4 regions of the Bacillus sp. NS1 genome follow, and region 4 is predicted to be linked to each of the others. Evidence: riboswitches for the same ligand, from Rfam matches in the RefSeq annotation. Region 4 holds a riboswitch; each other region holds the start of a gene.
The links. A riboswitch is a leader RNA that binds a small molecule or an ion and turns the genes downstream of it on or off. The one in region 4 is predicted to bind thiamine pyrophosphate.
Positions count from the first base shown of each region.

Region 1: linked by a shared signal. The riboswitch ahead of thiC (phosphomethylpyrimidine synthase ThiC) and the one ahead of AC4CV5_RS08835 (acetylornithine deacetylase) in region 4 are both predicted to bind thiamine pyrophosphate.
Region 2: linked by a shared signal. The riboswitch ahead of tenA (thiaminase II) and the one ahead of AC4CV5_RS08835 (acetylornithine deacetylase) in region 4 are both predicted to bind thiamine pyrophosphate.
Region 3: linked by a shared signal. The riboswitch ahead of thiU (HMP/thiamine ABC transporter substrate-binding protein ThiU) and the one ahead of AC4CV5_RS08835 (acetylornithine deacetylase) in region 4 are both predicted to bind thiamine pyrophosphate.

Region 1 is NZ_JBZAZF010000002.1:117-7,835, reverse strand. It holds gene AC4CV5_RS05495 (ABC transporter ATP-binding protein) at 1-293, opposite strand, end outside; gene katA (catalase KatA) at 702-2,153, shown strand; gene AC4CV5_RS05485 (FbpB family small basic protein) at 2,178-2,375, opposite strand; gene thiC (phosphomethylpyrimidine synthase ThiC) at 2,507-4,279, opposite strand; TPP riboswitch at 4,410-4,517, opposite strand; gene AC4CV5_RS05475 (Type 1 glutamine amidotransferase-like domain-containing protein) at 4,586-5,278, opposite strand; gene AC4CV5_RS05470 (spore coat protein) at 5,404-5,685, shown strand; gene AC4CV5_RS05465 (hypothetical protein) at 5,703-5,906, opposite strand; gene spo0M (sporulation control protein Spo0M) at 6,045-6,821, shown strand; tRNA gene AC4CV5_RS05455 (tRNA-Leu) at 6,913-6,994, opposite strand; tRNA gene AC4CV5_RS05450 (tRNA-Leu) at 7,275-7,363, opposite strand; tRNA gene AC4CV5_RS05445 (tRNA-Gly) at 7,378-7,452, opposite strand; tRNA gene AC4CV5_RS05440 (tRNA-Gln) at 7,501-7,572, opposite strand; tRNA gene AC4CV5_RS05435 (tRNA-His) at 7,582-7,657, opposite strand; tRNA gene AC4CV5_RS05430 (tRNA-Trp) at 7,682-7,719, opposite strand, start outside.
Region 2 is NZ_JBZAZF010000002.1:277,283-285,001, forward strand. It holds gene AC4CV5_RS06870 (RluA family pseudouridine synthase) at 1-507, shown strand, start outside; gene prpE (bis(5'-nucleosyl)-tetraphosphatase PrpE) at 520-1,254, opposite strand; gene AC4CV5_RS06880 (monovalent cation:proton antiporter family protein) at 1,486-3,330, shown strand; TPP riboswitch at 3,392-3,500, shown strand; gene tenA (thiaminase II) at 3,582-4,289, shown strand; gene tenI (thiazole tautomerase TenI) at 4,267-4,884, shown strand; gene thiO (glycine oxidase ThiO) at 4,868-5,977, shown strand; gene thiS (sulfur carrier protein ThiS) at 5,977-6,177, shown strand; gene thiG (thiazole synthase) at 6,174-6,944, shown strand; gene thiF (thiazole biosynthesis adenylyltransferase ThiF) at 6,941-7,719, shown strand, end outside.
Region 3 is NZ_JBZAZF010000002.1:420,446-428,164, reverse strand. It holds gene AC4CV5_RS07735 (PepSY domain-containing protein) at 1-111, opposite strand, end outside; gene ykoH (two-component system sensor histidine kinase YkoH) at 108-1,472, opposite strand; gene ykoG (two-component system response regulator YkoG) at 1,476-2,162, opposite strand; TPP riboswitch at 2,264-2,376, shown strand; gene thiU (HMP/thiamine ABC transporter substrate-binding protein ThiU) at 2,472-3,074, shown strand; gene AC4CV5_RS07715 (ECF transporter S component) at 3,076-3,675, shown strand; gene AC4CV5_RS07710 (ABC transporter ATP-binding protein) at 3,662-5,305, shown strand; gene thiX (HMP/thiamine ABC transporter permease ThiX) at 5,280-6,044, shown strand; gene rsbRB (RsbT co-antagonist RsbRB) at 6,077-6,910, opposite strand; gene isp (serine protease Isp) at 7,133-7,719, shown strand, end outside.
Region 4 is NZ_JBZAZF010000002.1:635,526-643,244, reverse strand. It holds gene pgeF (peptidoglycan editing factor PgeF) at 1-821, opposite strand, end outside; gene AC4CV5_RS08840 (YlmC/YmxH family sporulation protein) at 984-1,229, opposite strand; gene AC4CV5_RS08835 (acetylornithine deacetylase) at 1,312-2,592, opposite strand; TPP riboswitch at 2,679-2,781, opposite strand; gene AC4CV5_RS08830 (ABC transporter ATP-binding protein) at 2,794-3,588, opposite strand; gene sigG (RNA polymerase sporulation sigma factor SigG) at 3,742-4,524, opposite strand; gene sigE (RNA polymerase sporulation sigma factor SigE) at 4,664-5,383, opposite strand; gene spoIIGA (sigma-E processing peptidase SpoIIGA) at 5,446-6,375, opposite strand; gene AC4CV5_RS08810 (S8 family serine peptidase) at 6,570-7,719, opposite strand, start outside.

The DNA of each region.
Region 1 (7,719 bases), 640 kb from region 4:
GCGGCAATATTCTGCTCAACCGTCAGCCAGGGAAAGAGGCGGTGCTCCTGAAAAATAAATCCTTGCTGAATCCCCGGAGCTGTTACACTGCGTCCGTTAACTTCAACACTCCCGTCATAATCTGAATCAAGTCCTGCAATAATCTTTAACAGAGTGCTTTTTCCGCACCCGCTCGGTCCGATGAGTGTTAGAAATTCACCTGGTGCGATTGATAATTGAATATTCTCTAAGACCGTTGTTTTGCGGCCCTCTTGAACAAAAGTCTTTTCTTTGATGCTGATGGTCACAGCCACTTTTATCCCTCTCTTTCTGCCAACCCCGCCTTCTAAAAAACAAAAAGGCCCCCATCTCTGTTCTTTGTAGAGATGAGAGCCTTCGGCGGTCCGATCAGCTGCCCAATTGTTTTTTTGTTTGAATATCATGTTAATTCAAATTATTCCGATATGTCAACTCTTTTTTAAACGAGATTTTTAACATCCTTGTTTATCACTTACTCAGCTTGTTTCGCAAATAGAGAGGAAGAAATTCATTTCTTCAAAAAGCTTTATTCTCCCTTAATGGCTGTTATAACAAGGTTTATCAATATTTTTAATACTAGATATCGCTTAATATAGATAACTATTTTATAATAATTATAAAATAATATTGACTTTTTACTTAGAGATGATATTATGTTTTTATAAATTCCAAGAGGTGATCACATGAGTTCAAATAAACTGACAACTAGCTGGGGCGCTCCAGTTGGAGATAATCAAAATTCGATGACTGCCGGTTCTCGCGGACCAACTTTAATCCAAGATGTACATTTACTCGAAAAATTGGCCCATTTCAACAGAGAACGTGTTCCAGAACGTGTCGTTCACGCCAAGGGTGCAGGCGCACACGGATATTTTGAAGTGACAAACGATGTAACCAAATACACGAAAGCCGCTTTCCTATCTGAAGTCGGCAAACGCACACCGTTGTTCATTCGTTTCTCAACAGTTGCCGGTGAACTTGGCTCGGCTGACACAGTTCGCGACCCGCGCGGATTTGCTGTTAAATTTTATACTGAAGAAGGAAACTACGACATCGTCGGTAACAATACACCGGTATTCTTCATCCGCGATGCAATTAAATTCCCTGATTTCATCCATACACAAAAAAGAGATCCAAAAACACACTTGAAAAACCCTACAGCTGTATGGGATTTCTGGTCACTTTCACCAGAATCACTGCACCAAGTGACAATTCTGATGTCAGACCGCGGAATTCCCGCGACACTTCGCCACATGCACGGCTTCGGAAGCCATACATTCAAATGGACAAATGCCGAAGGCGAAGGCGTATGGATTAAATATCACTTTAAAACAGAACAAGGCGTGAAAAACCTTGATGTCAATACGGCTGCTAAAATTGCTGGTGAAAACCCTGATTACCATACAGAGGATCTATTCAACGCGATCGAAAACGGTGATTTCCCTGCATGGAAACTATATGTGCAAATCATGCCTTTAGAAGATGCAAATACGTATCGCTTCGATCCGTTTGATGTCACAAAAGTTTGGTCTCAAAAAGACTATCCGTTAATCGAAGTCGGACGCATGGTTCTAGACAGAAATCCAGAAAACTACTTTGCAGAAGTAGAACAAGCGACATTCTCACCTGGAACACTTGTGCCTGGTATTGATGTTTCTCCTGATAAAATGCTTCAAGGCCGGCTGTTTGCTTATCATGATGCACACCGCTACCGTGTCGGTGCAAACCATCAAGCGCTGCCAATCAACCGTGCACGAAACGAAGTGAACAATTATCAGCGTGACGGACAAATGCGCTTTGACAATAATGGCGGAGGATCTGTGTATTACGAGCCTAACAGCTTCGGCGGTCCGAAAGAGTCACCTGAGGATAAACAAGCCGCATATCCGGTACAAGGAATCGCTGACAGCGTAAGCTACGATCACAACGACCACTACACACAAGCCGGTGACCTCTATCGTTTAATGAGCGAGGATGAGCGTGCCCGCCTTGTTGAAAATATCGTTAACGCCATGAAACCGGTAGAAAAAGAAGAAATCAAACTTCGCCAAATCGAGCATTTCTACAAAGCAGATCCTGAATACGGAAAACGCGTAGCAGAAGGCCTTGGATTACCGATTAAAAAAGATGAATAATAAAAAAGCAAAACCCGCTTTTAATTAGCGGGTTTTTTTATATTTTGTACGCACTGCCGTATGCTTCTCATCAATCTTTATATAAATTTCCTCCATAAGCTCCGCGCTGTTCATAATCTCTAGTTTGTTTTTTTCAATCAGAATCTCAAGCGGCAAAATCTGATTCCCGTATGTTTTTCGCTTCCTGAATCGTTTTCTCCCCTTCTCTTTTTTGATTCCCATCTATGATCCCTCCTTTTTCATACAAAAAAGGCCCTTATCTAAAAGATAAGAGCCTTCGGTGTCCCGATCAGCAAATACTGGAAATGTATATTGACTATATTAAAACGTATTCCATTTTGCCTGTCAATCTATTATTTATACAGCTGGCTGCCTTGATTCACAAATTCTTCAGCTTTTTCTTTCATCCCCTCTTGAATGGCATCCCATTCACTAAGATCTTTGTCCTTCGCATAATCCCGAATATCCTGGGAAATTCTCATGCTGCAAAACTTCGGTCCGCACATTGAACAGAAATGAGCGGTTTTTGCTCCTTCAGCCGGCAGGGTTTCATCATGATATTCAAGCGCTCTTTCCGGGTCAAGGGATAGATTAAACTGATCTCGCCAGCGGAATTCAAAGCGGGCTTTCGATAACGCATCATCCCGTATTTGTGCTCCGGGATGCCCTTTGGCAAGGTCTGCCGCGTGCGCAGCAATTTTATATGTAATGACCCCTTCACGAACATCATCACGGTTTGGCAGTCCCAAATGCTCCTTGGGCGTTACATAACAAAGCATTGCTGTTCCATACCAGCCGATCATCGCCGCTCCGATCGCTGAAGTAATATGGTCATAGCCCGGCGCAATATCTGTCGTCAGCGGCCCCAAGGTGTAAAAAGGCGCTTCTTTACAAATGTCCATTTGTTTATCGACGTTCTCTTTGATTTTATGCATCGGCACATGCCCCGGTCCCTCAATCATTACCTGAACATCATGCTTCCAGGCAATTTGCGTCAGCTCTCCAAGCGTCTCTAATTCAGCAAACTGCGCTTCGTCATTGGCATCAGCGATTGATCCGGGACGCAGACCATCCCCAAGAGAAAAAGCAATATCATACGTTTTCATGATTTCGCAGATTTCTTCAAAATGTGTATACAGAAAGCTTTCCTGATGATGAGCCAGACACCACTGCGCCATAATCGCTCCCCCGCGTGACACGATTCCAGTTGTCCGTTTGGCAGTCAGCGGCACATACCGAAGCAAAACACCAGCGTGTATCGTAAAATAATCCACTCCCTGCTCTGCCTGCTCGATCAGTGTATCACGATAAATCTCCCACGTTAAATCCTCCGCTACGCCGTTTACCTTTTCAAGCGCCTGATAAATCGGAACAGTTCCCACAGGGACAGGGCAATTGCGGATAATCCATTCACGCGTCGTATGAATGTCTTTTCCGGTAGAAAGATCCATCATTGTATCCGCTCCCCAGCGGATGGCCCACGTCATTTTTTCCACTTCTTCTTCAATGGATGACGTAACCGCTGAATTCCCGATATTCGCATTAATCTTCACATGGAAATTCCGGCCGATAATCATTGGTTCACTTTCAGGGTGATTAATATTTGAAGGAATGATCGCCCGGCCGCTTGCTACCTCATCTCTAACAAATTCAGGAGACACATGCTCGCGAATTGCGATAAACTCCATCTCAGGTGTAATGATCCCCTTTTTGGCATAATGCATTTGAGTGACATTTTGGCCAGCTTTCGCCCTCAGCGGTTTCCGCTTTAGTCCTGGGTAGCTCACGTTTGGATTTGCTTTTTTATAACCGTTATCTTCTGGTTTTATCGCCCGTCCTTCATATTCTTCGACATCGCCGCGCTCTGTGATCCATTTTTGGCGGAGAGGCTTTAATCCTTCTTGAATATTGATGGTCACCTCAGGGTCCGTATACGGTCCGCTTGTATCATAAACACGCACAGGCGCGTTTTCCTCTTCGCCGAACGACCCTGTCGTCGGACTTAACGCGATTTCCCTCATTGGCACTTGGATGTCCGAAGTAGAACCCTCCACATACACTTTCTTGCTCCCCGAAAAACTTGACATAATGGAAATGTTGGCTTGCTGCACTGAATCGTTTTGCATCACTGATCCTTCCCCTCTCTTCGTTTGAAAGGACAAAATCAAGCCCATAACCAGCACAAAAAACCGGATTCAAATAATGAACCCGGTTGCAGTCAGAAAGAAACATATTATTGCCCACACGACAATAATAAAAGCTATTCCTCTACTTCCCCACGCTGGTACGAACCAGATCAGGTCCAAAGGGTTAAGAAGCTTACCTTCTCTCTCAGCCCGAAAGCGGGCACCCCCAGTAACTATTGATTTCGCACTCATCTTAACATAAAAACAATCTGAAAAAAAGAGAAATGTAGAAAATATTCAGCCAATTCACCCTAAATATCTGACGGGCAGCGGGGTTTCAGATATGTCATGTTCACCCTTCATCACCCGATATGCCTTTGCATCCTGTCTTGAACTCACTATCTGAAACAGCTGTTCATTTATGAAATGAAGAGCCGCTCCGTCGTCCGCCGCATAGCCATCGCACAAGAATTCGTTAGATATCAGCTGGTGGTATATCGGTCTCCGATCCTTTTCACCGTCATAATGAGGACAGAAGCTCCCTTGCAAAAAACCTAAACTTTTCATGCTTGTCAGCGGTCCGGCTGAATCTGTCACCCCTTCTTCAAACCAGCAGATCGCACCGGCACTTAATCCAGCTAAAATCACACCGTTCTTCCATGCCTCTCTAAGAATAAGATCCAGCCCCCACTCCTTCCACAGCACAAGCATGTTCCGCGTACTCCCCCCGCCAACATAAATCACGTCCTTTTCCATAACAAAAGAAGTTAAATCTGTTGACGGCGGCTTAAATAAGGATAAATGAGACGGCACACAATCCAGTGTTTGAAATGCATGATAAAATCGCTGAACATAATTTTGGGAATCACCGCTCGCCGTCGGCAAAAAACAAATGCGAGGCGGCTTCCGTTCCGATTGATTGATGATGTATTGATCGAGGGCCAAATTTTCCGGCTCCATCGAAAAACCCCGGCCATCCATTGCAATAATCTGTTTCATCATCCCACTCCCCGGAAAAATTTGTTACTCATTATAGCATTTTGTATAAATGCATGATATAAGGTTAAATACTTAATAGGAAGATCTAGGAGATAAAATCCCTGACATAACAGGAGGTGAAGCCATTGAACGATTTCTTAGTCTCTACCAGACCTATAATGATTCTTGTTTGCTTAACAACAATAAAAACCAGCATTAAAAAGTACATGGTCGCAATAACAGAAACAACTAACCCCGACCTCAGAACAGCGTTGTATGATCAATTAGATGCAGCTGTTCATCTGCATAGAGAACTATCTGACCTCCTGATGGAAAAAGGCTGGCTACTGGATAAACCATTTCAAATCGATTCACTTTATCTTGCAGAGAACTGTAACAAAGTCATACAAAAAAGACGGTATCTCTGAGATCCCGTCTCTTCATTTTATTGCTCCACTCTTCTTAAAGCCTCGTTTACAGTTTCTTTTATAAACGCGTCTTCACCGCTTAATCGGTCTAAACTGAGATCTCCGTTTCTCAACCTTTCGGAAATATTGTTTATATCCTCCTCTACCGTGATTTGCAGCTCACCAGCCAAAAACATTCTGTGTAATTCATCAGCAACCATACTTTCTTTATCCATTTCAATCCGCTCCTTTGTTTTCAATATTATTCTTAGTCTGTCCCTAGGCCGGACGAATAATAGGTAAAAAGTACGTATCAAACGAATCTTTTTTCTCTTTCTTACGTATATCTGTTGAGAAAAAGAAAAAGGGGAAGATCTAACATGTCATTTTTTAAGAAGCTTGCGGCAAGTGCTGGTATTGGTGCTGCAAAAGTGGATACAATTATAGAGAAAGACGCATATTATCCAGGAGAAGAAGTACGGGGGACTGTCCATGTCAAAGGCGGAAAAATCGCTCAGGACGTCCGCTATATTGATTTACAGCTTAATACTCGGTACGTCATTGTAAAAGACGATGAAGAGCATCGGAAATATGCTACAATTCATTCTTTACGGGTTGCTGATTCATTCACCATTCAGCCTGGAGAAGAGCATCAATTTCCGTTCTCATTCACCCTCCCTCTTGATACACCGATCACTGTAGGGAAAGTAGAGGTCGCTGTGGTAACAGACCTTGATATCGAAGGCGGTATCGATAAGTCCGACCATGACCGCATTTTCGTTGAAGCGCATCCTTGGATTGAAAGTGTGCTGGGAGCAATCGAAAATCTGGGCTTCCGTTTTAACGAGGCAGACTGTGAACAAGCGCCTTACTTCCAGCGCCGCCTTCCGTTTGTTCAAGAATTTGAGTTCATTCCGACATCAGGCTACTATCGTCAGATGCTCGATGAGTTAGAGCTTATTTTCCTTTTAGACGAAAACGGTTTAGACATTATTTTCGAAGTCGACCGCAGGGCAAGAGGACTGCGAGGATGGCTGGAAGAGATGTATAATGACGGAGAACAGCTCGTACGCGTCCGCATTAGCCAATCAGAGCTTGAAGATGCAGAAGGGCTTGAAGAGGTGTTAGGAGAGATCATAGACCAATACGCTGAGTGAATGATAAAAAGGAGCCTCAATTAAGGTAGGCTCCTTTCTATGATATAAAAAATAAAAACCCGTTTCTTCATAAGAAACGGGTTTTTCAGTATACCGGTGGTCGGGGTCGAACCGACACTCCAGAAGGAACACGATTTTGAGTCGTGCGCGTCTGCCAATTCCGCCACACCGGCAAGTTTTACGTCGTATCTAACCGACGAATATAAATATATCATGGATTTTATAAAGTGTCAACGTATATCAAAAAAGTTTTTTTGGAAATATAAAATAAAAAAGTATTAAGAGACTTAGCTAAACATAAAGGCTCAAGCAGCTTTATGATCATGTATCGGAACTTAGCTGCTTATGATAAATCAAAGCAATAAAAAAATGATCTACACAAGTAGATCATTAATATGATTAGTTATAGTTTAAACGAACAAACACCAATTCAACTTAACCTGTAAGTAAAATTGGTGCCGAGGGCCGGACTTGAACCGGCACGGTAGTCACCTACCGCAGGATTTTAAGTCCTGTGTGTCTGCCAATTCCACCACCCCGGCGTGGATGGTATAGTTGGAGCGGAAGACGGGATTCGAACCCGCGACCCCCACCTTGGCAAGGTGGTGTTCTACCACTGAACTACTTCCGCATCTTAAGGGACTCAATACATCATATGCAGTTGATATAAAAAGTGAGACTGGGCTAGCTGGATTCGAACCAACGCATGACGGAGTCAAAGTCCGTTGCCTTACCGCTTGGCTATAGCCCAATGATAATATGGGGCGATTGATGGGAATCGAACCCACGAGTGCCAGAGCCACAATCTGGTGCGTTAACCACTTCGCCACAACCGCCATAATCTCAAGATATTATAAATTTGGCAGGGGCAGTAGGAATCGAACCCACACCGGAGGTT
Region 2 (7,719 bases), 360 kb from region 4:
CTTGTCACCCGACTTGACCGGGATACATCAGGTGTCATGCTTGTTGCCAAGCATCGCTTTGCCCACTCCATTTTATCGTCAGCGCAAAAAAACGGGCTTGTGAAACGCCGGTATGCGGCAGTGGTCCACGGGCGGATGACACGGGAGAAGGGAACAGTCGATGCCCCGATTGGCAGACATCCTGACAGTATTATTGAACGGACGGTAACATCGGACGGCCAGAAGGCGGTTACTCATTTTTATGTCACATGCGCAAATGACGACAAGACCTCGGTGACATTGCATCTTGAGACTGGACGGACCCACCAAATTCGTGTTCATATGAGCTATCTCGGGCATCCGCTGTGCGGCGATACACTGTACGGCGGAACGAGACGGGAAATTGGCCGCCAGGCCCTGCACAGCGAGCAGCTTTCATTTATCCATCCGCTAACACAGGAGAACATGACGTTTCACGCTTCAATTCCTCAAGATATGAAAGAACTGATAAAAGGAGAGAATCATTGATTCTCTCCTTTTTTATATGGGACGAAATCTTGATTCGTCATAAGGCAGAGAGCTTGGGACGGAGACGGTTTCTATTTCTGGAAAGCGAAAGCCTGTCAATTTATTTCCGAACACGCAGCCTGTATCAATGTTGATGGTGCGGTTGACCTTCCGTGGCTCTTTCACAGGTGTGTGGCCGTATACCACCCAAGCCTTGCCGTTATAGGCTGCCGCCCAATCACGTCTGACGGGTCTGCCGTCCGGATACGTTTCACCCGTCACATCACCGTAAAGCACAAAGTCTTTCACCCTGCGGGTATGTTTGCCGATATCGTCAGCCTTTATGCCAGCATGGGCGACAACTAATTCCCCGTTATGTAAGATGTCGTAAAGCGGTGCCGTTTCGTACAGCTTCATAAACTGTTCGCTAACTGCTTTTCTTTCTTCTTTAGAAAGTTCGTCAAGCTCTGCCGCTGTTGTTTCGAGACCATGCATCACTTTTACCGGATTTCCTTTTAAGTAGCGGTACAGCTTATTGCAATGATTTCCCGGAACATATCGTACAGCGCCTTTTTCGTAAGCGCCCGCTACAAAGCGGATGACCTCTATCGATTTGGGTCCTCTGTCAGTTAAATCTCCGGCAAAAACAAGCACCCTGCCTTCCTCGTGGACAGGTACTCCATTTTTGATCGTATAGCCAAGCTTTTGGATTAATGCAGTCATTTCGTCATAGCAGCCATGAATATCGCTGATTATGTCGTAAGCCATGCGGAATCCTCCTTACCAATGATTTTATTTATTATGATGCAAAGTGCTGTGAGTCATCACAAGCTTTTATGTGCAAATTATAGAAGAATCATTTTCTAAACAGGATTAAGACCTTATTACTTTATTTTTCATCATCACCCTTGTTAAAATCGCGTTATGTTTTTTAAAAATGAGGTTTTGTTCTTTGATTAAGAACTTTCATAACCCTGATCTAAAAAGGAGGTTTTGATTATGGCGCATACATCTGTCGCATCTTTAGTTGTAGTACTTATCGTTGCATTTTTGACACCCATCCTTTTGCATCGGTTTAAACTCAGCATCCCGGTTGTCGTTGCTGAAATCATTATGGGATTGATTATAGGAAAAAGCGGTCTTAATTTAGTTGTGGAGGGTGACACATGGCTTCAGACGCTTTCTATGCTCGGATTTATCTTTTTAATGTTTTTAAGCGGGCTTGAAATTGATTTTTCATCGTTTGAGAAAGGAAAGAAAAAGCTGCTTATGCCGAACGGCAAAGAAGCGCCTAATACGTTTGCTGCAGCATCTATTATCTTTGGCGGTATTTTTATTTTATCATTGCTGCTGTCTTATGGGTTCGTCTTGGCAGGATTTATCACAAATGCATTTTTAATGACGCTTATTATCTCAACAATTTCATTAGGCGTTGTCGTTCCAACGTTAAAAGAGGAACGGATCATGAATTCAAATATCGGGCAGATTATTTTGCTCATAGCTGTTATTGCCGATTTGGCTACGATGATTCTTCTTGCTGTTTTTTCTTCTTTATACGGAGAGGACAGCGGAAACATGTGGCTCCTTATGATCCTGTTTGCAGCCGGAGTGGTGCTTTACTTTTTCGGCAGGGTCTTCAAACACCGTTCTTTTGTTCAATCCATGTCAAAAGGGACGATCCAGATCGGAACACGTGCGATTTTTACGTTAATTATTGTACTCGTTGCCCTGTCTGAATCACTTGGGGCAGAAAATATTCTCGGCGCTTTCTTAGCGGGGGTTCTCGTTTCCCTTCTTTCGCCAAACAAAGAACTTGTTCAACAGCTGGATTCATTTGGCTACGGCTTCTTAATTCCAATTTTCTTTGTAATGGTCGGTGTGAAGCTGGATATTTGGACCCTTTTCCAAGATCCGAAAATTTTGATCATGATTCCGCTCCTGCTTCTGGCGCTGTTAGTGAGCAAAATCATTCCTGTCCTGTACTTGAAGAAGTGGTATGATAACCGAACCGTTTTGGCGTCTGGTTTCCTGCTGACATCAACGCTTTCGCTTGTGATTGCCGCTGCGACAATCGGCCAGCAGCTTCACGTGATCAGCGCAAATATGTCAGGAGCGCTGACGTTAGTAGCCGTCATTGCAAGTATTTTTTCGCCGGTCTTCTTTAAAAAATTGTATAAACGGGAGGAGCAGCCGGAGGAGAAAAAGACGATTACGTTTATCGGTGCAAACCAAATGACATTGCCTGTTACTCTTGAACTGCCGGAGGAAGAGTATGATGTGCGTGTTGTACACGTCTATCAAGAGAATGCAGAGGAAAAACTGTCAGAATCAGTATTTACCGTCGAAACGATCTCTGACTATGAACACGAGACGCTTGAATCACTCGGCATTTTTGATACGGATATTCTCGTTGTTGCAACTGGGAATGAAGACATGAATGCGGACATTGCGTTACTTGCAAAGGAAAAAGGCACAGAAAGAGTCATTGCCAGCGTCGGATCACCGGAGAATGAAGCAGCTCTGAAGGAGCAGGGAATCAGCATCTTTTCTATTCTGCTGTCAACAAAAACACTGCTTCGCGCACTAATAGAAGCGCCTGGAGTCATGAGGCTGCTCACGAACCAGGAGTCTTCGCTGTATCAAATTAATATGGAAAACAGCATATACGACGGTGTGATTTTACGGGAATTCCCTATAACAGGGGACGTCATCTTTGTCAGGATTTTCAGAGGTGTGGACAGCATCGTTCCTCATGGGGATACAAGGATGAAACTGGGAGACCGCCTAATTGTTACCGGATCTCGGGGGTACGTAACGGAACTTAAGAAAACATTGGAAGGATAAATCTTGACCAAATAGGGATTCGTGTTAATATAGAGGTGCAGAACAATTCAATATGTATTCGTATAACCACTAGGGGTGTCCTTTAAAAGGGCTGAGATAAAAGTGTGACTTTTAGACCCTCATAACTTGAACAGGTTCAGACCTGCGTAGGGAAGTGGAGCGGTATTTGTGTTATTTTACTATGCCAATTCCAAACCACTTTTCCTTGCGGGAAAGTGGTTTTTTTATTTATCAGACAGGGGGAATGACGTGTGAAGTTTTCAGAAGAATGTCGCAGTGCAGCAGCAGAATGGTGGGAGGGGAGCTTTGTCCATCCATTCGTTCAGGGAATCGGTGACGGAACGCTTCCGATTGACCGTTTTAAATACTACGTGCTTCAGGATTCTTATTATTTAACGCATTTTGCGAAGGTGCAATCGTTTGGCGCCGCTTATGCGAAGGACCTTTATACAACGGGACGGATGGCAAGCCACGCCCAAGGTACATATGAGGCGGAAATGGCGCTTCATCGCGAATTTACGGAGCTGTTGGAAATCAGTGAGGAAGAACGTAAGGCGTTTAAGCCGTCTCCTACGGCGTATTCTTATACATCCCATATGTATCGTTCAGTTTTGAGCGGAAATTTTGCTGAGATTTTAGCGGCTCTGCTTCCATGCTACTGGCTTTATTACGAGGTTGGTGAGAAATTGCTGCATTGTGACCCGGGACATCCGATTTATCAAAAGTGGATTGGCACATACGGCGGTGACTGGTTCAGACAGCAGGTCGAAGAGCAAATCAACCGGTTTGATGAGCTGGCGGAAAACAGCACGGAGGAAGTGCGCGCCAAGATGAAAGAGAATTTTGTCATCTCCAGCTTCTATGAGTATCAATTTTGGGGAATGGCCTATCGAAAAGAAGGCTGGTCTGACAGCGGCATAAAAGAGGTGGAGGAATGTGGAGCTTCACGCCATAACTGATGACTGCAAGCCGCTTGAAGAGTTAGCGAGAGCAATTATAGCTATTCAGAATGAAGTTGATTTTATTCACATTCGGGAACGCTCAAAATCGGCGGCAGATATTTTGAAACTGCTTGAGCTTATTTCTGAAGGCGGTGTTGATAAACGAAAACTGGTCATGAACGGACGGGTGGATATTGCGCTTTTTTCTACAATTCATCGCGTGCAGCTGCCAAGCAGCAGCTTTTCGCCGAAGCAGGTCAGAGCCAGATTTCCTCACCTGCATATCGGGCGGTCGGTGCACTCACTGGAGGAAGCGGTTCAAGCAGAAAAGGAAGACGCAGACTACGTGCTGTTCGGCCATGTGTTTGAAACGGATTGTAAAAAGGGTCTTGAAGGCAGAGGTGTGTCATTGCTGTCAGATATCGCACAGCGGATTTCTGTCCCGGTTATTGCAATCGGAGGAATGACGCCGGACAGATTAAGAGCCGTAAAACAAGCAGGAGCAGATGGCATTGCAGTCATGTCGGGGATTTTTTCTTCCGCTGACCCTTTGGAAGCTGCCAGACGATATTCCCGTAAGCTAAAGGAGATGCGCTATGAAAAGGCATTATGATGCAGTTGTCATTGGAGGCGGAATTATCGGTTCCGCGATTGCTTATCATTTAGCAAAGGAAAACAAAAACGTCGCATTGTTTGAAAGTGGAACAATGGGTGGCAGAACAACAAATGCCGCTGCCGGAATGCTGGGCGCCCATGCCGAGTGCGAGGAACGTGACGCGTTTTTTGACTTTGCCATGCACAGCCAGCGTCTGTACAAAGGTCTTCGGGAAGAGCTTTACACATTATCCGGTATCGATATCAGGCAGCATAACGGCGGTATGTTTAAGCTTGCGTTTTCTGAAGAAGATGTGCTGCGGCTGAGGAAGATGGATGACTTGGATTCTGTCAGCTGGCATACAAAAGAAGAAGTTTTAGATACAGAGCCATATACGTCTGGTGACATTTTCGGGGCAGCCTTTATCCAGGATGATGTGCATGTTGAGCCTTATTTCGTTTGCAAGGCATATGCGAAAGCAGCGAAAGCGCTTGGGGCGGAGATTTTTGAGCATACTCCTGTCCTGCATGTCGAACGTGACGGGGAAGCGCTGTCCATCGAGACGCCGAATGGTAATGTGTGGGCGGATCATGTCGCGGTTGCCAGCGGAGTGTGGAGCGGAATGTTTTTTAAACAGCTCGGGCTGAACAATTCATTTTTCCCTGTAAAAGGGGAGTGCCTTTCTGTTTGGAATGATGATATACCGCTGACAAAAACACTTTACCATGACCATTGCTATATCGTCCCGAGAAAAAGCGGCAGACTGGTTGTCGGCGCGACAATGAAGCCGGGTGACTGGAGTGAAACACCGGATCTTGGCGGATTGGAATCTGTTATGAGAAAAGCAAAAACGATGCTGCCGGCCATTCAGAATATGAAGGTGGATCGTTTTTGGGCAGGACTGCGGCCGGGAACAAAGGATGGGAAGCCGTACATCGGCAGACACCCTGAGGACAGCCGTATTTTATTTGCGGCGGGCCATTTCAGAAATGGGATTCTGCTTGCTCCGGCAACGGGCGCTTTGATCAGTGATATCATGATGAATAAAGAGGTCAATCAAGACTGGCTGCACGCATTCCGAATTGATCGCAAGGAGGCGGTTCAGATATGATGCTACAGCTGAACGGTAAAGACGTGAAGTGGGAAAAAGATACAGGTACAATTCAAGACCTGCTGGCGTCTTATCAGCTTGAAAATAAAATCGTTATCGTTGAAAGAAATAAAGAAATTATCGGCAAAGAACATTATCACGAGGTTGAGCTTTGTGATCGCGATATCATTGAAATTGTCCATTTTGTAGGAGGCGGATGAGCATGTTAACAATTGGCGGGAAATCATTTCAATCAAGATTGCTGCTGGGTACGGGGAAATACCCATCGTTTGACATCCAAAAGGAAGCGGTGGCCGTTTCCGAGTCTGATATTTTAACATTTGCTGTGCGGAGAATGAACATCTTTGAAGCGTCTCAGCCGAATTTTCTGGAACAGCTTGATTTATCCAAATATACGCTTTTGCCGAATACAGCGGGCGCCAGCACCGCTGAAGAAGCGGTCCGGATTGCAAAGCTGGCGAAAGCGTCAGGACTTTGTGACATGATTAAAGTCGAAGTCATCGGATGCAGCCGTTCCTTGCTGCCTGATCCCGTTGAGACATTAAAAGCGTCTGAACAGCTTCTTGAAGAAGGATTTATTGTGCTCCCGTACACGTCGGATGATGTTGTGCTTGCGAGAAAACTGGAGGAGCTTGGCGTTCATGCCATCATGCCGGGTGCCTCCCCGATTGGATCGGGACAAGGAATCTTAAACCCGTTGAATCTGTCATTTATTATTGAACAGGCGAAGGTGCCTGTCATCGTGGACGCCGGAATCGGATCGCCTAAAGATGCAGCATACGCAATGGAGCTTGGAGCGGATGGCGTACTCCTCAATACAGCTGTATCAGGCGCGAATGATCCTGTGAAAATGGCGCATGCCATGAAGCTCGCGGTGGAAGCAGGGCGCCTCTCTTTTGAGGCGGGCCGCATTCCGCTTAAGCAATACGGAACGGCAAGCAGTCCGGGAGAAGGTCTTCCGGTATGACGGACAGGTACTCCAGACAGGAGCTGTTTGCTCCGATCGGCCCAGCCGGCCAGAAGAAATTGAAAGAAGCGCGCGCCGTGATCATCGGCGCCGGCGCGCTTGGAACAGCGAGTGCTGAAATGCTGGTCAGGGCGGGAGTCGGCTCTGTGAAAATTGCCGACAGAGATTACGTTGAATGGAGCAACCTGCAGCGCCAGCAGCTGTATACAGAAGATGATGTCAAAAAAGAAATGCCAAAAGCGGCCGCTGCTGAGCATCGTCTCCGTTCGATTAACAGCGAGGTCGATGTGACTGGCCTTGTCATGGATGTGACAGCGGAAAATATCTTCGAGTTGATTAAGGGCGCTTCGATCATTGTGGATGCGGCTGATAATTTTGAAACCCGCCTAATCGTAAACGATGCTGCGGTCAAAGAAGGGATTCCTTTTCTTTACGGTGCCTGTGTAGGGAGCTATGGCCTCACCTTTACCGTAGTGCCGGGATTGACCCCCTGCTTGCATTGCTTGCTTGATACACTTCCGATTGGCGGAGCGACATGTGACACAGCCGGCATTATCAGTCCGGCTGTTTTGCAGGTAGCGGTCTTTCAGGTGACAGACGCGCTGAAGCTGCTGACGGGAGAGGAGTGCGAGCCAGTGCTGCGCTCCTTTGACTTGTGGAAAAACGAACGGTCAGAGGTGAGAGCGGCGGGTCTCAAACATGACGCATGCCCAAGCTGCGGCACGAAAGATTTTCCGTTTTTGTCATATGAGAACCAAACAAAAGCGGCTGTATT
Region 3 (7,719 bases), 220 kb from region 4:
CTCCTTTGACAGGACGTCATCATGGGTTTGCCGAATGATGAGAAACGTACAGATGATGACGGCCAAAACCGCTGCTGCCGCAGCAGATACTGCTTTTATTGTTTTGTTCATCGGCCTCCCCCATCCTGTTCTCTGAATTGCATGGTGACAGCTGTTCCTTGTCCCGGCTTGCTTTTTACAGACAGCTCAATGCCGTGCTCATCGGCGATTTGCTTTGCAATAGAAAGGCCTAAACCCGTTCCGCCTGTTTTTCTGTTTCGTGCCTCATCCGCCCGATAGAACCGTTCGAACAGGTGCGGGATATGCTCCTCAGGTATTCCGATGCCTTCATCTCTCACAGACAGAAACGGGCGTCCATTCCTCGTTCCGGCTGACATCACAATGGTTTTTTCACTATACTTTATTGCATTATCAAGCAAAATGGTCAGCAGCTGCTTGATGCGTTCTTCATCAGCTGTTACAAGCAGGCTCTCTTTATCTGTTTCAAGCAAAATGTCACGCTGATAGACGGGCTGGAGCATTTGCATGACGGCACGCGATACTTCAACAAGATCGATTGTTTTCAGATCAAGCTCAATTCCTTTATGGCTTTTTGCCAGCGCCAGAAGCTGATTGGTTAGTTTTTTCATATGCACCGCTTCTGAGTGAATGGCTTCTATCGATTCCTCAAGCACTTCCGGCTTTTTTGCCCCCCACCGCTTCATTAGGCTGCTGTAGCTTTCTATAATCGTGAGCGGGGTTTTCAATTCGTGTGAAGCATCTTGAATGAACTGCTGCTGTTTATCGTAATGCTCTTTCAGCATCATCGCCATCTCATTAAATGTCAGCCCCATTTCATATAACTCGTCGTGCGACTGTCCTTCCAAGGAAATCGTTTTGAATGCTTTCTCCCGCTGTATGTCTTTCATCGTCATCATTAATCGTCTGATCGGATTGATGATACGGCGGGCGAGCAAGCTTCCCGCAAAAAAAGAAGCGATACAGACAGCAGCGCTTGCAGCGATTAAGATGATTTTCAGCAGAAACAGACTCTCTTCTGTGTTCTCCAGCCTTTCAACCAGCTGAAGAGATACCACTTGCCCATCGGTCCAAATAACCGGAACAGCAGCTTCAGCAAACAGTTTGCCGTCATGTTTCCTTACATCTGCCGTTTCACCGCTATGAAAAGCGAGAGGAACATCTTTATATGCTTTTTCTTTTGTCATGGTCATGACGGCTTTTTGATCACCATTCACTACACGGACCATGCCGTTTGCCGGAAGATAGGCCTGTAGCATGTCCTGCAAAGCGACTCCTTCTGTTTCAGCAGCATGCAGCGCTTCTGCAATGTTATCCGTCTCATCTGCAAGCCGGGACGCATCCTTTGATGTCAGCGCGGACGAAAAAATGAGATAGACTGCGGTATGAACCAAAATTAATAAAATCAATAGCGATATTGTTGTATACAGATGAATCTTGGTCTTCAGCTTCATCGTTTACCCCTTAATGGCATAGCCGACCCCGCGAACAGTATGGATCAGCTGTTTTTCGTAAGGGTAGTCCAGTTTTTTTCTGATGTATCTAATGTAGACGTCCACCACATTTGTATCACCGATATAATCAAATCCCCATACTGTGTTTAAAATCTGCTCCCGTGTCAGCACTTGCTGCGGATGCTTCAGCATATAGACGAGCAAATCAAATTCACGCGGCGTTAATTCTACCTCTTTGTCTCCGCGTCTCACTTCACGTGTTTTTTCGTTCACCCGCAAGTCATCATATGTAAGAAAAGTGCCAACATCTTCTGTTTTTGTGCCATTTTGGCGCAACGCCGCCCTGATTCTCGCAAGTAATTCCTCAATTTCAAATGGTTTGGTGACATAGTCATTCGCTCCGATGTCCAGCCCTGTTACCTTATCAGGTATACTGTCGCGCGCCGTTAATAAAATGACCGGTGTCTGCTGATCCGTTTTTCTCAAGCGGCGCAGTACTTCCAGGCCGCTAAGCCCCGGAAGCATGACATCAAGAAGCACTAAGGAATACCCGCCATCCGCGGCCGCATTCAGTCCTTCTGTGCCATTGTGTTTGATGGTGACGCTATATCCTTCATATTCCAGTTCAAGCTGGATTACCCTGGCGATTTTTTCTTCATCTTCCACAATTAATATGTGCCCTTTATCCAAAATTGATCATCCTCCCCTGTCCCTATATGAAAAAAATGATTTCATTGTTTACAAAATGATTCTTATCATCTATTATGATGTCAAAATAAAAAATTGTATACGGAAAGCACTAGGGGTGCTGTTTTGGCTGAGATAAAGCGCGGGAGAAACGCGCTTTGATCCCTTATGACCCGATCTGGATAATACCAGCGTGGGGAAGTGCAGGTTGACCGAATGGTGTATTTTTTGTGCGCTTAATCGATCTATGACTGCATATTCCCTTAGGATATGCAGTTTTTTATTTTACCAAAAAAACAGGAGGTCGGAGAAATGGAACATATTTGCGGTACAAGCAGAATCGCCGGTTTTCGCTTCTCTTTATATCCGATGACGGATGATTTTATCAGTGTGATCAAATCTGCGCTGAAAAAAACAGACACATCTAAGGTATGGACGAAAACCGACCATATCAGCACAGTTCTGCGCGGTTCAATTGATCATGTATTCGACGCTGCCAAAGCCATTTACCTTTATGCGGCGAATAGCGAAAAACACATCGTCGTGAACGGCACGTTTTCCATCGGATGCCCGGGCGATACTCAGGGAGATACATATCTTTCCGCAGACGATAAGCGTGCCAATGAAGATGCTGTCCGAAACCTGAACGCGGAAGCACCATGCCAATTTGCGCTTTATCCGCTGAATGAGCCGGATTATATGAGTTTGATCATGGATGCTGTCGACATTGCGAAAGCAGAAGGCACTTTCGTACAGGGTGTTCATTACGCGAGCGAGCTTGACGGGGATGCGCATGACGTATTCAGGACACTGGAGGCCGTTTTCCGCATGGCTGAACAGCAAACAAACCACGTAACCATGACTGTGAATCTCTCGGCTAACAGTCCATCAAGAAAAAACAGAAAGCAGGGATAAAATGAAAAGCTGGAAAGTAAAAGAAATTGTCATCATGTCCGTTATCAGTATCGTATTTGCCGTTGTTTATTTATTATTTACGCATTTTGGAAACGTACTTGCAGGTATGTTCGGGCCAATCGCCTATGAACCGATTTACGGCATTTGGTTTATCGTTTCTGTCATCGCCGCGTACATTATTCGAAAACCGGGTGCAGCACTAGTTTCTGAAATCATTGCCGCTCTCGTTGAGTGCCTGCTGGGAAACCCGTCCGGCCCAATGGTCATCGTCATCGGCATTGTTCAAGGTCTCGGAGCTGAGGCTGTATTTCTCGCGACACGCTGGAAAGCATACTCTCTTCCTGTACTTCTGCTGGCAGGAATGGGATCTTCAGTAGCCAGTTTTATCTATGATCTCTTTGTTTCTGGCTATGCAGCCTATTCACCAGGCTATCTTCTCATTATGCTTGTGATCCGCCTGATTTCCGGCGCGTTGCTTGCGGGGCTGCTCGGAAAAGCTGTCAGTGACTCTCTCGCTTATACGGGTGTGTTAAACGGAATGGCACTCGGAAAGGAACTGAAAAAGAAACGGAAGCGGGCATCAGAACATGCAAGCCTTTGATGAGTTCCTGACGGTTGACCAGCTCAGCTTCTCTTATGAAGAAGACGAGAAACCGGTATTTCAAAACATTTCGTTTGAGCTTCAAAAAGGGGAATGCGCTTTATTGCTAGGGCCGAGCGGGTGCGGAAAAAGCTCGCTCGCCCTTTGTTTAAACGGTCTTTACCCGGAGGCTTGCGATGGCATCCAGTCCGGACATGTATTTTTATTTCAAAAGCCGGTCACAGGCGCTGAAACCTCCGAAACGATTGCTCAGCATGCCGGGGTCGTCTTTCAGGACCCTGATCAGCAGTTTTGCATGCTGACAGTGGAAGACGAAATCGCTTTCGGGCTGGAAAATCTGCAGATTCCGAAAGAAGAGATGACAGACAAGATCGATGCCGTTTTAGAAAAATTACACATTACCCATTTAAAAGAAAAAACGATATCCACTCTGTCAGGAGGACAAAAGCAGAAAGTTGCTCTCGCCTGCATTTTGGCGATGGAGCCTGAGCTCATTATGCTGGATGAGCCGACTTCTCTTTTAGATCCTTATTCAGCGCGGGAGTTCGTTCATTTGATGAAAGATCTTCAGCGGGAAAAAGGCTTCAGCCTCCTCGTCATTGAGCACCAGCTTGATGAATGGACACCTTGGATTGAGAGAACAATCGTGCTGGACAAATCAGGAAAAAAAGCGCTGGATGGCCGGGCGAAAGATCTATTTCAGCACGAAGCTGAGACCCTAAAGGAACTAGGCATCGCGATTCCAAAAATATGTGGCCTGCAGGAACAACTCAGTATGCCGTTTACTTTATCAAAAGAAACGCTGTTCAAAGAGCCTTTTCCTGCCGGGCATACCGAAAAGAAGGAAGCTCCTTCTGGGGGGAGTGTGCTGGAAGTCAACAGCCTTTCGTTCGCAAGAGGACAGCAGACGATTTTCAAAGACATCAGCTTCTCATTGCGCGAAGGCTCTTTGACGGCGCTTGTCGGACCGAACGGCACCGGAAAATCGACGCTCTTATCTGTCCTCGCCCGTCTCATGAAGCCGAAAAGCGGCAAGATTCTTCTATATGATAAGCCGCTGCAATCGTATAAAGAAAATGAATTGAGAAAACGAATGGGATTTGTTTTTCAAAATCCGGAGCATCAGTTCGTCACAGATACGGTGTATGACGAGCTGATGTTCGGCCAGAAAGTAAATGCTGAAACTGAGAAAAAAGCACAGCACCTGCTGCATCGTTTCGGTCTTGCACATTTGGCTGATCATCATCCGTTTGCGATCAGCCAGGGACAAAAACGGCGCCTGAGCGTCGCTACCATGCTCATGCATGACGTAAAGGTTTTATTATTAGACGAACCAACCTTTGGCCAGGACGCCCGAACGGCGGCTGAATGCATGGACATGATACAGCGTATCAAGGCAGAAGGAACCGCTGTCCTCATGATTACACACGACATGGAGCTAGTGTCTTCGTATGCCGACAGCGTGCTAGTGCTTCACGATACGGGCCTGGCCTTTGACGGATCTCCAGCGCAGTTATTTTCTCAGGAGACAGGGCTTGTGCAAAAAGCGAAGCTCACTCTTCCCCTTCTGTATGAATGGATGGCATATCAAGAGGAGGTGCGTGATGAAGCAGCCGTTACATCTCATTAATCCGACAGTGAAAGCGGCCGCCGTTTTTTGCTGTGTTGTCATGCTGTCGTTTATTTACAATCCTTATACTCCTGCGTGTTTTTATATCATCATCGTTGCGGGTGTCCTATTGGCAGCAAGAATCCCATTGAAAAAATGGTTTTTGTTTACGATTCCGTTTTTGATTTTGGCTTTCGGATGCGTATGGACAGCCGCAGTATTTGGAAAGGTTCCGACAACTCCGGATAATTTCTTGTTTCAAGCCGGCCCTATCTTGATCAATAGTGATAATGTATCTGTCGGCATCTCTCTTGGGTTTCGTATTTTGTGCTTTTCCGCCTTATCGATGATGTTTGTTTTTACGACCGATCCGATTTTATTTATGCTGAGCCTTGTCCAACAGTGCAAGCTCTCACCAAAGCTCGCGTATGGCGTCATTGCAGGCTTTCGTTTTCTTCCGCTGTTAAAGGATGAGATCCAGCTGATCCAGCAGGCCCATAAGATCAGAGGAGGAGCGGCGGAGAGCGGCTTCATTGAGAAAATCAGCGCGTTAAAGCGGTATACCATCCCGCTATTAGCCAGTGCCATCAGAAAAGCGGAGCGAACAGCGCTTGCGATGGAATCGAAAGGATTTACAGGAAGCAGCAATCGGACATATTATCGGACGCTGACCGTCAACCGCCGCGACTGGCTGTTCTTTTGCCTCGTTCTCTTGTTATTCGCAGGATCTTTTCTCGTATCTTTATCTTTTGACTCATAAAAAGCCGCTATCAGTCGATAGCGGCTTTTTTCTTATTGATGATAATTTAATGCCTGGGCAAGATTGGTTTTAATTGTAATATTCGAAAAATCAATCCCTAGCTGTACAGCGGTTTGCGCAATTTCAGGCCTGATTCCTGACAGGGTTGACCGAACACCGATCAAATTGAGCGCCTCAATCAATTTAAAGATTTGGTGCGCCACCATCGTATCAACCACCACAACACCTGACAGATCGATTAACAGATGCTCCACGCGTCTTTTTGCACAAGCCTGAAGCGTGTTTTCCAGAATAAACTTTGCGCGTTCTGTATCAATGTCACCGACAAGCGGAAGCAGAGCTGTTGATTTGCTCAAGGTAATGATAGGCGAGCTTAATTCCAATATCATTTCTCTTTGGGCGTTTAATTGCTGTTTGGCATTCATTTCAGCGTGATCGACGAATGTATAAATGGTAAAATCAAATACTTTTACAATCAAATCTGCCCATTTTTGTTTCTCTCCCGATTCAAACGCCGACTCGTTTTCATCTGCGAACTTCTCAAAATACTTCGTATATAATCTCCGGTTTCTCATAAACTCCCGAATGACATACTGAACCGGAGTGTCGAGATGCTTTTGATCGTTCGTCAGCTCAATGACCCACTCTTGAAATTCTTCGAGAAATTGTTTTTCCGGTAAAACATACATGTAATTCAGATGCCGGTAAAACTCTCTGTCCTGCTCTTTCAATTCTTCCGTTACAGATGCATTATGTAAGGCGTAAAGCGAATTCGGATCACTTTCCTCCATTGTTTCAATCCATTCCTCGGCCATTTGTTCCACATGCTCTGAAAAAAATGCATATAATTTTTCATTCAGTTTCATCACACTGCTCCTTTCCCCAACACTATTATAACTTGACTGACAGCTGAATCCCAGTCATACACGTTACACCCATCCAATATTTTGCAAATTACTAATTCTTTGGGTTGTATCCTATTTTTTCAAAATGCTTCAAATGGCTCTGTCCGAACGGTTGTTTTTTTCATATAATATGAGGCAACACCCTTGAATCCACTTGTAAGCATAAAAAAGGAGGGCTTTTTTATGAATGGTGAAATCCGCTTGATCCCGTATGTGACGAATGAGCAGTTTATGGATGTAAACGAGCTTCCTGAGGGTATTAAAGTGATTAAGGCGCCAGAAATGTGGGCAAAAGGGGTAAAAGGCAAAAATGTAAAAATTGCTGTATTGGACACAGGCTGCGATACAAGCCATCCTGATTTAAAAAACCAAATCATCGGCGGAAAGAACTTCACAGATGATGACGGCGGCAAGGAAGATGCGATTTCCGACTACAACGGACACGGCACACACGTCGCCGGAACGATTGCAGCTAATGATTCAAACGGCGGCATTGCCGGAGTTGCGCCTGAGGCAAGCCTATTGATTGTGAAGGTTCTTGGCGGTGAAAACGGCAGCGGACAATACGAATGGATTATTAACGGCATTAACTACGCTGTGGAACAGAAAGTCGATATCATCTCAATGTCCCTTGGCGGTCCTAGCGATGTGCCAGAGCTGGCGGAAGCAGTGAAAAACGCCGTCAAAAATGGAGTGCTTGTCGTTTGCGCAGCGGGAAATGAAGGTGACGGCGACGAACGCACAGAAGAGCTTTCCTACCCTGCGGCATA
Region 4 (7,719 bases):
CCGATAAAGGACATCATCCGTCCAGTTTTCCCCTGATCGCGGCGGTGAGAATAGAAAAGAGACGGCTCACTTTCCGTGCATAAACCGCTGACAGAAATCTGTTCATTTGCCAAACCGCTGTCGATCAATATAAGGCGGTTCAGCTCTTTCAGGTCAAGCTGATATTGCGCCTGTGCCGTTTGATTTACGGCACGTTCTCCCGACACCGGCAATGCCCGGACAGCATCCATGACACGATCGTCTACCGTATAGCATGTTCCGCTGATAGATGGTCCAATAACAGCATAAATATCTGAGAGATTAGAACCTTCCTGCTCGGTCCATTGCTTCACCATTTCTCTGCCAATCTGTTTGACAGTGCCTTTCCACCCGGCATGGGCGACCCCGACAAGCGATTTAACCGGATCATAAAAGTAAAGAGGCACACAATCAGCAAAGCATAATGCCAAAAACACATTCTTTTCATTTGTATAGAGCCCGTCCGTTGCTTTTAAAGCCGTATGATACTCTCGGGCGCCTTTTCCCCTATCCCTCTGCGTCACTTTTTGAACGCGATTATCATGTGTCTGATCAGCAAATACCCAAGACTGCAAATCAATATTAAACATATCGGCAATATATTCACGATTTTTAACTACATCTGCATCTTTGTCATGAACGTGCAATCCTGTATTTAACGATTCAAAAGGCTTTTGGCTGACACCGCCGTTTTTCGTAGTAAATCCGGCAATGACTTCTCTGTTGTTTTGATTCGTTTGTGTCCAGTCTTGTATCATGAGTGTCGAGGGTGTGGTAAGACTGAATGGGTGATATGTATTCATGATGATCCAACCTTTCGACAAACATTTAAAAAAGCGGAATTTCCCACTTATTTTACCACATCTTTCTGCATTCGTTGAGCGCCGATTTGCATATTTCTAAATGAAATGTGCCGGAAGAATCGAGACTTCCGGCATTTGCCAATCCGCGGCAGACAAAGCAGGTTATGCATGCGGTTCACTTAATCGGACCAAGATTACATCTTCTCCGATTTTTACTATATTTCGCCATGGAATGACCAATTCCTCTTCTTTTCCAAAAAATCCGAGAACTTTCCCATTCCCCCCCAGTATGATCGCCTGAATTTTTCCAGTGGTCACATTGATATCTATATCACCAATGCTCCCCAGCTTTTTTCCATTTGAGACATTGACGACATCCTTCACCTGAAATTCTGAAATGCTGATCATTCCATCACGTCCTTTTTCCGTCCTTTTTTCAAGTATATGAACGGGCGGGCTGAACCTTGTCAGCAAGAAGAAATTTTCATGGTCACTGTTCTTTTTTACGGCTGCACCAGCCGATGATAAAATTGAGCATAATTTTCGTATAATCTACCAGTTGCTCAATCGATACCTCCTCGTTCACAGAGTGTGCATTATGCAGATCACCAGGACCGTAAATCACGCTTGGTATGCCGGCATTATACAGCCAGCCTCCGTCTGTAACGGATTGAGAAACGTCAACAACCGGACACTCCCGTTTCACTTTCTCGTGAGAAGCTGTAAGCACTGAGACGCCTGGGTGGCAAGGGTCAACTTCCAGAGCCGGAAAAATTTCTCCTCTGTCTTCAATCATAGATGAGCCTCCCCACTTGAAAACAGGGCGGTTTTCCCTAAGCCAAATATCACTGTCACTCAGCCGGTTAATGTAATCTTCTATTTCCGCTGCCACTTGTTCATGAGTTTCATTCGGGTAAAAATGGACTGTGATCCACAGCCGGCACTCGTCCGCTATAAAAGCCGCATGTCTGCCGCCTTCTATGACAGCCGGGTTAATCGTATTTGTGCCTGGTTTAAAACCGGGATAACTTTTCATAATGGACCAGTGGCGTTCAAGTTCACCGAGGCCTGCAATGATTTTTGCCATCTTTTCAATTGCGCTTGCTCCAAATGTTCCTCCGCCTGCGTGAATCATATTCCGCCTCGTCCCATCATGAAACGTTTGACTGCTTTTGATTTCGATCCAGCCTGTAATGACACCGCCTTGGCCTTGAATATGCATATCGCTCGTATCCGCAACAACTGCAAAATCAGCATGATAGCCCCTCTTGCAGCATTCAAGCGTACCGGCTTCTCCGACTTCCTCCCCGATAACCGATTGCAGAATCAAATCACCGGGAAGTTCAATGCCGGCTTCACGAATCAATTTGACAGCAAACAGCACACACGCCATTCCGCCTTTCATATCAGAAGCGCCTCGCCCGATTAAGAGACCGTTTTTTTCGATTGGATGAAACGGATCATGCTCCCAATCCTCATCCTCTTTTACCTCTGCCACATCTACATGACCATTGATGATCAAGCTATGATAATCTGCTGAATCTGTTCCCTTTAGCAGGCCTACAACATTGGGATCTCCCGGGTACACATTCCATTTGTCAATCGTGAATCCCATTTCATTTAAAAATCCGGCAATCCATGATTGAATGCCGTCTGTATTTCTTGCAGGCGGAGCAGGTGTTTGATAAGAAATCAGCGTTTTTGCAAGCTGAATAAGCTCCTCCTTTTGGTCTTCCACTTTTTTTATCAGAGAGTCTATTTGTTGATTCAATGTGATCCGCTCCTTTACTTAAAATCAAAAAGCCGTTTCATATGTTATGAAACGGCTCAATAAAAACAAACAGAGTCCTACGTACTCTGAATTTTTCACCGCTTCCCTCCGCTGGCATGATCCAGATCAGGTCAAAAGGGTTGAGACAAATATCTCTCTCAGCTTCGAAAAGCACCCCTAGGATGAATCGATATGTGTTTGTCAGGCATTCGTTATCGGCTCTGCTCTTGTTAAAAACGGCCGATCCTGATTCCATAATACATGGATTGGCGTATCAAAAAAAGCAGAAAGTATTTGATCAGTCAGCATTTCCTTTATTTCCCCCGATTTAAAGACCTCTCCCTTTTTTAACAAAAGGGCTTTGTCAAACACCGGCAAAATTTCTTCCGCATGATGCGTCACATAAAGGATCGATGGCGCGTTTTCTTTATTTGCAATGTATGTAATCGTATCTAACAGCTTTTCCCGGGCAATAAAATCCAGCCCTGTGACTGGTTCGTCCAATATCAGCAGCTCTGGATCGGCCATTAGCGCTCTTGCAATCAAAGCTCTTTGTTTTTCTCCTTGAGAAAGGGTTTCATAGCGACGGTCGGCATATTCAATTGCTCCCAAGTCCTCTAACAAGCCAATTGCTTTTTCCCTGATTTCTGCACTTGGTGTTTCATATAAGCCAATCGAAGCGTAAGCTCCGCTTAAAGCAATTTCAAATGCTGAATCTGCAGGATAAAACTTTTGCTGAAGAGCCGCTGAGACGAGGCCAATTTTCCTTCTGAGCTTCTCCCCAAGCTCCGTTTTACCAAATTCATGGCCAAGCACCTGCATCTCGCCCGATGTTGGAAAATAATATGAGCAAAGCATATTTAACAGCGCTGTCTTTCCGGCGCCATTCAGTCCGTAAAGCACCCAATTTTCCTTTTCTTCTACTTTCCAATGAATATCTCTCAGTATCCATTTTCCATTCCGTTTTAGTGAGACATTGTCAAGCTGCAAAATCATTGTGGTCCTCCTCTTTACTGCTCTTTATAATTATTTAAATTTTCATAAAACTTTGCACGGACTAGGATACCTTATTTTTTCCAAAACGTAAACCGCCCGCAATTAATAGAAAAGCCTTTAAAACAAAAATTGTTTTAAAGGCTTTCCATTTCATTATTGATGAATATTCTTATTCATTTGTTTGATAGCCGCTTTTTCAAGCCTGGACACCTGCGCTTGGGAAATCCCGATTTCTTCGGCTACTTCCATTTGTGTTTTTCCTTGGAAGAATCGCTTTCTTAAAATCATTTTTTCCCTATCATTCAGTCTTCTCATGCCCTCTTTTAAAGCCAGCTCTTCAATCCATTGTGAATCTTTATTGCGCTCATCACTGATTTGGTCCATCACATAAATCGGGTCTCCGCCGTCGTTATAGATCGGTTCAAATAGAGAAACCGGATCCTGGATGGCATCAAGCGCAAATACAATTTCCTCATGCGGTACTTCAAGAACTTTTGCGATGTCTTCTGCAGTCGGCTCCTTGCTTGTCTCACTGATTAACCGCTCTCTGACCTGAAGTGCCTTGTATGCGATATCCCGGAGTGATCTTGAGACACGGATCGGGTTATTATCGCGTAAGTACCTGCGGATCTCTCCGATAATCATAGGTACAGCGTATGTTGAAAACTTAACATTGTGGCTTAGGTCAAAATTATCAATGGATTTCATTAGTCCGATGCAGCCGACTTGAAATAAGTCATCAACATACTCTCCTCTGTTATTAAATCTTTGAATGACACTTAAGACAAGACGCAAGTTCCCGTTTACAAGCTTTTCTCTTGCTGAATCATCGCCTTCATCCTGCAGCTGTCTAAACAGCTTTCTCATCTCTTCATTCTTGAGTACTGGTAATTTGGAGGTATCCACCCCGCAGATTTCGACTTTATTTCTCGACACTTTTTTCCCTCCCTACAGGAGCTGCTGTACAACGTTAAGTATCTCCTTGGGTGGGAAAAATATGCACTGCACTCAGACCGAAAAATAGTCATAATTGGGAAATCCTTGTAGAATCAAGGGATTACCCGCAAAAAATTTTTTACACCATTTTGTTGAATTCCTTTCGCAATCTTTTAATGATTCGTTTCTCCAGACGAGAAATATAGGACTGGGAAATCCCCATCATATCCGCTACATCCTTTTGGGTCTTTTCTTCTTCGCCGACAAGACCAAAACGGAGTTCCATGATTTGTTTTTCTCTTTCATTGAGCTGTTCAAGGGCTTTTTTCAAAAGCTTTTTATCTACGTTAGCTTCTATGTCCTTTGTGATGATGTCATCGTCAGTGCCGAGCACATCAGAAAGCAAAAGCTCATTGCCGTCCCAATCAATATTAAGCGGCTCATCAAAGGAAACCTCTGAACGGATTTTGTTGTTTCTCCTTAAATACATCAGGATTTCGTTTTCTATACAGCGGGAGGCATAGGTCGCCAGCTTGATTTTCTTTTCTGGATTGAACGTATTCACAGCTTTGATTAATCCGATGGTGCCGATGCTGATTAAATCCTCTATATTAATTCCCGTATTTTCAAATTTACGGGCGATATAGACGACCAGTCGCAAATTTCGTTCGATCAAAATGGCGCGAGCCGCCTGATCGCCGTTTGGGAGCTTCATTAATAGAACCTGCTCCTCATCTTTAGATAATGGAGGCGGCAGGGCTTCACTCCCGCCTATGTAATAGACTTCATCACTTTTCAGCCCAAGTTTCATCAGCAGCTTATACCAGAGGTGCGTCAATCGCAATTTCAGTTTTTTCATCTTCCTCTCCCTTCTAAATGTCACGTCGTTTGAGTATGATAAGTAACGGACATTTGCGAACATTATGAAACGTGTTTGATGGCCTTGCCCGAAAGCATTTTCGGATGAATAATTGCGTCAAACTCTCCATCTGCCGATAGCTTTGTTGTGCTGATGCCGATGAAGCATTTATCCGCAGAAATCATTTCTTCTTTTGTTATAATCGTTACATGATCCGGTTTAACGCATAGTAAAAATTGATTTTGCTGACCTACTCCTCTGTATGGAATCAGCCTCATTTTATCCAAAAAGCGAAATGAATCATCGAGCCGCTGGGTGGCTTCCAATGGATCTGTGTTTCGAATGATCATCGTTTCGGCTGCTCCGAATATCGGTTCCAGTTTATCAATGTACATAATCATGACCGGCGTTTTAGTAAGCGGATCATACAGCTGATTACCGGAATCAACCAGCCCTCTGACATGAAGCGTTTGCCCGCCCAAATCCGCCTGTACGCTGACTCGTTCCTCATACTGAATGTTTTTTGTTTCAATATCTTCAATTCTTCTCTTAGAAAAAAACCATAATGCTGGAAAGCCAGCAACAATAAACAACCAGCTGATTGGGTCTCCAAACCCAGTTTGATTGGTGATCATAACCCCGTTTCGAACAACAGAGTTTGACTGCAGCAAGGAATGGGCCCCGATAATTCCTCCCCCCATTAAAAAAGTGGCAAAATAAAAGGAAAACAAATTTTGAAAGAAATAGCGGAATCTCTTAAAGCCAAATGTCACCATCACAATAACAACTGAAAAAGCAAGCTTGCCTGCCGGATGTTCAACGATCGGCGAAAAAGGTGTAAACATCAATAGGACAATACTGGAACCGATGAACGCTCCGCCTATCAGTCTTCTTTTTTTCACATGCCGTTTTAAAATAAATGCCGTGAGCAAAAGCAAAAGTGCATCAAAACAAAAGTTTAACAGCCAAATGACATCTAAATAGATTTTCACATCTGACTCCTTTCTATCTTGCATCACGCTGTTTCCCTTCTTGTTACATAAGTATAAAGCAAGCTCCGTGGGAAAGTCTGTCAATTAATGTTGAGAGGAAAATACAATTTTTCAGGGATATCTGCTTAATTTGTCGAGGAAATGAATGAGAGGATATATAAAAAAAGCTGCCTGTAGAGGCAGCTTTTTTACACTTAATTTTCAGTATTGATATAAAGTTTTCCGTTCGCTGTTTTTCTTGTTTCATTTCCATAAGCATCTCGTACAATCACTTCTACTTTTGCTCCGTTTGCTTTAATAGAAGAAGTGGCTGTCCAATAGCCTTCATATCTCCCCGGAGAAATTTCTCTCAGCGGGAGCTCTGTGGCGTTTTGCACACTCGCTCTTGCATTTGTCAGCGGCAGCCGAATGACAAACGTTGCATCCAAATCTTCAGCGCTTGAGAAAGCAATTTTCACAGATTCACCGGCTTTTAAAACTTTGTCCTCTCCCGGAATCAAACCGGAAATGACAGGCTGGTCAAAGTTGACATCAATGACAGCCTTTTTCGTCGTTTTGTTGCCTGCTAAGTCTGTAGCAGTTACCTTGATTTCATTGCTTCCGTTCTCCAACAGAATACGGGCTGAGTATGAACCATCAGTTACGGTTGCTTTTTTGCCATTCACCTTGACTTCTTTCAGATTGTCATCAGATACAGATCCTTTGACAGTCAGGGTTTCTTTATTTGTTTTCTCGCCATCCTTTGGATTGTCCAGCGTCAGTTCAGGCTTGTCTTGATCAAGCGTGACTGTGACCGGGCTGGAGGCATCCGTAGTTCCGTTTTCTGTTGATGCAGTGGCCGTCAGCTTATTTTCACCCTCGCTGAGTGTGATTCCCGCCTGGAACGTGCCATCCGCAGCAGCTTTCGTTTCTCCTGCTTCTTTCTCGCCATTATAAATGTGTACCGTTGTACCAGGAGAGGCTTTTCCTTTTACGGTGACGTTCTCCTTATTTGTGTATGATTTGTCTGTCGGTGAAGTAATAACAGGTACAGCAGCTTCATAATCAACTAATGCGCGGATCATATAGTTGCCGTCTGCTTTGTCACCTGGCTGCCATTCTCCGTCTATATACTGCCAGTTGCGGCCGGAATTCGGACCGGTTTCATCCATTGCAAGTCCAGGTGTATACGGGTCAGGTTTCGACTGGATATACACAAGATAAAAGTCTTTATCGACCATAATCCCTTTTGAACTGAGATCTACCTTGGTCCACTCGCCATTGCGAAGGGCTTCAGCGTTAAATGGCCCGGCAATTTTCTTGCCCGGTGCTCCGTCTTCTCCTGTAGCATCGTATACCTCAACC